2 regions of the Caldanaerobacter subterraneus subsp. tengcongensis MB4 genome follow, and region 2 is predicted to be linked to the other one. Evidence: predicted binding sites of a transcription regulator. Region 2 holds the regulator's gene; the other holds the start of a gene.
The links. The regulator HrcA, encoded in region 2, represses chaperone genes, less so after heat shock. The targets are predictions, from matches to a motif close to ATTAGCACTCANNNNNNNTGAGTGCTAAT.
Positions count from the first base shown of each region.

Region 1 (3,171 bases), 380 kb from region 2:
AGTGCTGTCCTTGTAACTTTTGTCGGGTCTATAATACCTCTCTTGATCATATCTGTAAATTCTTCTCTGTATGCATCGTATCCGAAGTTCGGATCTTTAGCAGCTTTAATCTTTTCTACGATTATTGAACCATCAACTCCTGCGTTTTCAGCAATCTGCCTTACAGGTGCTTCTAAAGCTTTCAATACTATCTTGGCCCCTGTCTTGAAGTCTCCTTCTAATGAGTCAACTACTTTCTGCACATCTTCTATTACGTTAAGAAGTGCTACTCCACCACCAGGCACTATACCTTCTTCTACTGCTGCTTTTGTAGCTGCTAATGCATCTTCAATCCTGTGTTTCTTCTCTTTGAGCTCTGTCTCTGTTGCAGCACCTACTTGGATAACTGCTACGCCGCCAGCTAGTTTAGCAAGTCTCTCCTGTAATTTCTCTCTATCGTAATCTGAAGTAGTCTCTTCAATTTGAGCCTTTATCTGGTTAATTCTCTTCTTGATATCTTCTGGATTACCTGCTCCACCTACAATCGTTGTATGTTCTTTTGTGACTTTTACCTGTCTTGCACGGCCTAACATATCTAATGTCACATCTTTTAAGTCATAACCCAACTCTTCAGAAATTACTTGCCCACCTGTCAAGATAGCAATATCCTGGAGCATTTCCTTTCTTCTGTCGCCAAAACCAGGAGCTTTTACAGCCACGCAGGAGAATGTACCTCTTAACTTGTTAACAACTAATGTTGCCAAAGCTTCTCCTTCCACATCATCAGCAATTATGAGAAGTTTCTTTCCGTGCTGTACTATTTGCTCTAGCAATGGCAATAAGTCTTGCACACTAGAGAGTTTTTTATCTGTGATGAGTATTACAGGCTCTTCAAGTACTGCTTCCATCTTCTCTGCATCTGTTACCATGTAAGGTGAGATGTAACCTCTGTCAAACTGCATACCTTCTACAACTTCAAGAGTTGTACCGATAGTCTTTGACTCTTCAACTGTAATGACACCGTCTTTACCAACTTTCTCCATTGCTTCTGCAATGAGCTGTCCAATTTCCTCATCAGCAGCTGAAATAGCAGCTACATGTGCAATTGACTCTTTATTATCAATAGGCTTAGAAATCCTTCTTAAACCCTCGACTGCGGCTTCCACAGCCTTTGCCATACCTCTTCTTAAGAGCATTGGATTGGCACCCGCAGCAAGGTTTTTAAGCCCTTCCAGAACCATTACTTGGGCTAGAAGGGTTGCTGTAGTCGTACCATCACCCGCTACATCATTTGTCTTCGTTGCAGCCTCTTTCAAAAGCTGAGCACCTTGATTCTCAAATGGGTCTTCTAATTCAATTTCTCTTGCAATTGTAACACCGTCATTGGTAACAGTAGGAGTTCCATATTTCTTGTCAAGTACTACATTCCTTCCTCTTGGACCCAGTGTTACCTTCACAGTATTAGCAACAGCATTAACTCCTCTTTCTAAAGCCTTGCGCGCTTCCTCACCGTATTTGATCTGTTTTGCCATTTTCACTACCTCCTTATTCGATTATTGCTAGAATATCGCTCTCTCTTAAAAGTAAATATTCTTCGCCATCCAATTTAACTTCCGTCCCAGCGTACTTGGAGAAAATCACTCTATCGCCAACTTTGACTTCTGGCTCTACTCTTTTCCCATCTATGTATTGACCTGGTCCTACTGCCACAACTTCTCCTTGTTGCGGTTTCTCCTTAGCTGTGCCCGGTAGAATAACTCCGCCTTTTGTGACTTCTTCAGACTGAATAACCTTAACTACTACTCTGTCTCCGAGTGGCTTTAGTCTCATATACCTTTATCCCTCCTCCTTCCTTTGTTAGCACTCAACTTCTATGAGTGCTAATTCCAATCTCTATATTAATTTAAGTGGTAAAACATATCAAACCTGATTATAGCCCATTTTGGGCTGTTTTGGCCGATTATTTATGATTTTTCCCAGATTATTATGTTTTTATGCCATTATTTATCGTTTTAGACTGTGTTTCTTTATTTTGTATTTTTTAATAAAAAAAATACAGGGAATAATTATTCCCCTTCTTTATTATCCTCCAAATTTTCTAATTTATGATGTTTTAAGTAATTTATCATGTTGTACATGTACTGCTGCTGCTCCTTTGTGAGCATGGACTTTAAGTTATCTATGACAGCTTTTTGCTGTTCTGACAGCCCTTCTAATGCCTTTTCTTTTTCTGTTTCTCCCTCCTCTTCTACTTTTTTTTCATCAGGTTTACCATTAATTTCTTCTTCTCCCTCTAAGTTTTCTACTTCTTCCTTTACTTTCTCTTCTTCTACTTCGCTTTCAAAATCTTTCTTCTCTTCTCCTCTTGTCTGGCCTTTAACTTCTTTTATGTTATTCATAAGCCCTTCAGCTTTATTAATAACTTCTAGTAATTTCATATTTCTTGCCAATTTATCTGTTTCTTCCACTTTTTCTTCAGGAATCAATGGCCTTATGGCTTCATAAATTTCCACAAGCTTGCCAAACACGTTGGCTTTCTTCTCCTCTTTTGAAAATTTCTCTATCTTCTCCTGGAGATTTTTCAATGCTTCGTGAAATTTCAGAAATTTATCCACTATAGCCTGTTTATCTTCAGATATGTAGGGTTTAACAGCCTTTAAAATCCCTATCTTATCAGGCTCTTTTTCCTCTTCTGCCTTGACTTCTTCTTCAGATAATGAAAAAAGTTCTTTTTGAATTTCAACTATTTCAGCCATTTTTGTAAACATCTCTACATAGTACTGGTCCCTTTTATTAAGGTAAGGTTTTACACTTTTCATAAGTTCTTTTCCTTTTGTTATAACTTCATAAAAGTCGGTTTTCTTTTCTTCTGGAGTCTCAACCTGTGCCTTTCCCTTGTCTTTTTCTTTATCTGTTTCTTTTTGTCCTTCCTCTTCTGTTTCCATTAGCTGGTATTTAACAAAAGCTAAAATTAAGAGTTCTATTGCAATTATTTTAAGCAAGACCTCTCTTTGCAAGGCAGATTCCCCCTAGTTTTAATCTGCTAATTAAATATATGTAAGGGGGCTAGTCTATTATTATAGACTGCCCCTTTTTTCTAATTCTTTTCGAAGACGATTATCCCTGGCACAAAGAGGAGTATCCAGCAAGAGACCACAAAAATTTTTTAACTTTTTTCCTCGGTTTTTCCTG
Region 1 is NC_003869.1:578,675-581,845, reverse strand. It holds gene groL (chaperonin GroEL) at 1-1,511, opposite strand, end outside; gene groES (co-chaperone GroES) at 1,525-1,809, opposite strand; gene TTE_RS02745 (hypothetical protein) at 2,046-2,996, opposite strand.
Region 1: the regulator HrcA is predicted to act here: its motif matches at 1,836-1,864, upstream of groES (co-chaperone GroES).

Region 2 (3,171 bases):
GAGGAAGAATGTGCTGGCGAAGTGCTATGGCGGTGACGTCACGCGAAAGAAAAAGCTTTTGGAGAAGCAGAAGGAAGGTAAAAAGAGGATGAGACAAATAGGGACTGTGGAAATACCGCAGGAAGCTTTTATGTCAATTTTAAAGTTGGATGACCAAAAATGAGGGAAATAGGTATATACATTCACATTCCTTTTTGCAAGAAAAAATGCTATTACTGTGATTTTAATTCTTACGCCGGCTATGAACACTTGATGGAGGACTATTTAAAGGCTTTGCTTGAAGAGGTTAAAACATATTCCGACAGAAGCTTTAGGGTTATTTCTGTGTATATAGGAGGAGGTACTCCCAATTTCCTCCCTCCTTCCCATGTAGAAAGAGTGCTAAGTGAAGTTCACAAAGACTATAATGTATCGAGGGATGCTGAGATTACAATTGAAGTAAATCCCGGGCTTTTGACAGAGGATAAATTAAAAATTTACAAGATAAACGGCATAAACCGAATAAGCATGGGACTTCAGGCTTTTCAGAATCGCCTTCTTGAGTATATCGGTCGAATCCACACAGCAGAAGACTTTCTTGAAAACTACGCTCTTGTGAGAAAATATTTTGACAATGTGAATGTTGATTTAATTTACGCCCTGCCAACGCAAAGTTTTGAAGAGTGGCAGGAAACTTTGACAAAAGTTGTAGAATTAAAACCTGAACACATCTCTACTTACAGCCTCATTTTGGAAGAAAATACCCTCTTTGGAAGACTTTATAAGGAAAATAGGCTTCCTGTGGTGGGAGAAGAAGAGGAACTTAAGATGTACCACTGGGGAATAGAGTTTTTAAAAAGCAAGGGATACTGCCATTATGAGATTTCAAATTTTGCTCTTTTAGGATACCAGTGCAGACACAACATTTTGTACTGGGAGTGCAGAGAATATTTAGGCTTTGGAGCAGGTGCTCACTCTTACTTTGAAGGTACAAGGTGGAACAATGTAGAAAGAATAGAGAAATATATTGAAGCCATTTTGAAAAGAAAAGATGCTAGAGAAGAGATTATAAACTTAAGCTTTGAAGACAAAATGTCAGAATTTATGTTTTTGGGCTTAAGAATGAGAAAAGGGGTGTGCGAAGAGGAATTCAGAAAAAGGTTTGGAATCAGTATGTTTGAAAGGTACGAGGAGATTTTCATTAAGTATGAGAAGATGGGACTTATCGAGAAAGATAAAGATTGTGTGAGGCTGACAGAGAAAGGGATAGATGTTTCAAATGTGATTTTTGAAGATTTCTTGCCCTAAGGCACCCTAAAATGAGTATTGACAAAAAATTATAAGAGTGGTATTTTAAAAACATGGATTAGCACTCAATGAGTGAGAGTGCTAATAATACATGGGGTGGTGAAAATGCCGTTAGATGATAGGAAGAAAAGGATTCTCTTTGCTGTTGTTACTGATTACATCATGACGGCAGAACCAATAGGGTCAAGGACTATTGCAAAAAAGTACAATATGGGCATAAGCTCTGCGACAATAAGAAATGAAATGGCTGATTTGGAGGAAATGGGATATTTGGAGCAGCCTCACACTTCTGCTGGTAGAATACCTTCTGACAAAGGTTATAGATTTTACGTTGATACTATTTTGCAGAATTTCATGAAGGAGGATTTAAGCCCTCCTCCGAGGGTGAGAGAAGAGGTCATAGCTGAGTTCGATGAGATTGTAAAAAAGTATGCGAAAATTCTGGCGGATATAACTCACCACACCACTGTTGCAAAAATGCCAAAGCTAAACCCTGACAAGATCAAAAGGTTGCAGCTTATCCCCGTGGCTTCAAATAAGATGATAATGGTAGTGATTACTGATACAGGAATTGTGAAAAATTATTTGCTGAATTTGTGCCAGAGTGTAGATAGAAATGTGTTCGAGTTTTTAAACAACCTCTTGAATGACAAAATTGCAGGAAAAAGCGAAAAGGCGATTTTTAACTTCCTTGAAAAGGAGCTAAAAGACACTCTAGGAGATATGGCTTTTATGGCGGATGAGCTTATAAAGACCATACTTTTGAGTTTAAAGCAGTTGCAGGAGACAGATGTTTACACTGATGGCACTTTACACATTCTTGATTTTCCAGAATATAAGGACTTGAACAAAGCAAAGAATTTTTTAAGCCTTCTGGACAATAAGTCCTTACTAAATGAAGTTTTAGAACCAGTAGATGACTTTGTAGATGTTAAAATTGGGAGAGAAAACAGATTTGAAGAGATGAGAGAACTCAGTGTTATAAAGACCACCTATAAAATAAATGATAGGGTAGTTGGAACTATAGGAATAATAGGACCTACCCGAATGGACTACAGAAGGCTTATAAGCGAGCTTACGCTTATGACGAGAGAACTTTCAAATCTCTTGTCTTCGATATACAATGATGAAGTATGACGGGGTGATATAAGTGGAAGAATTGGAAAAAGACAAAATTGAAAGAAATGAAGAGATGAGCGAGGAGGTAAAAGGAGAGGGTCCTCCTTCTGAATTGGAGCAATCGGAAGAAGTGGTGGAAGAAAAGATAGAAACAGAAGTAGAACAAAAAAAGGAACCTTCTCTGGAGGAGATAGTTGAGGAATTGAGGAAAAAATTAGAAGAAAAAGAAAAAGAAGCGAAAGAGTATTTGGACATAGCTCAGAGGATAAAAGCCGAATTTGATAATTATAGGAAAAGAACAGAAAAGGAAAAAGCTGAAATGATAAGTTATGGACAGGAGCAGGTGATAATAGAACTTTTGCCTGTTATTGATAATTTTGAAAGAGCTTTGGCAAATGAGGGAGATTATAATTCCTTAAGAGAAGGGTTAGAATTAATCTACAGACAATTTAAAAAGGTTTTGGATAAATTTGAAGTGAGAGAAATTGAAGCTGAAGGGCAGATGTTTGACCCTTACAAGCATCATGCCCTAGCGCAGGAGGAAGTGGAAGGCAAACAGCCGAATGAAATTATAGAGGTGTTCCAGAAGGGTTATTATTTGAAAGATAAAGTAATTAGACCTAGCTTAGTTAAGGTAGCAAAATAAAAAAGGAGGTTGATTGAGATGGGGAAAGTGATTGGGATTGACCTTGGAACAACTTTTTCATGTGTAGCTGTGATGGAAGGCGGTCAGCCCGTAGTAATACCTAATTCTGAAGGAACTCG
Region 2 is NC_003869.1:955,846-959,016, forward strand. It holds gene lepA (translation elongation factor 4) at 1-163, shown strand, start outside; gene hemW (radical SAM family heme chaperone HemW) at 160-1,287, shown strand; gene hrcA (heat-inducible transcriptional repressor HrcA) at 1,393-2,424, shown strand; gene grpE (nucleotide exchange factor GrpE) at 2,438-3,052, shown strand; gene dnaK (molecular chaperone DnaK) at 3,071-3,171, shown strand, end outside.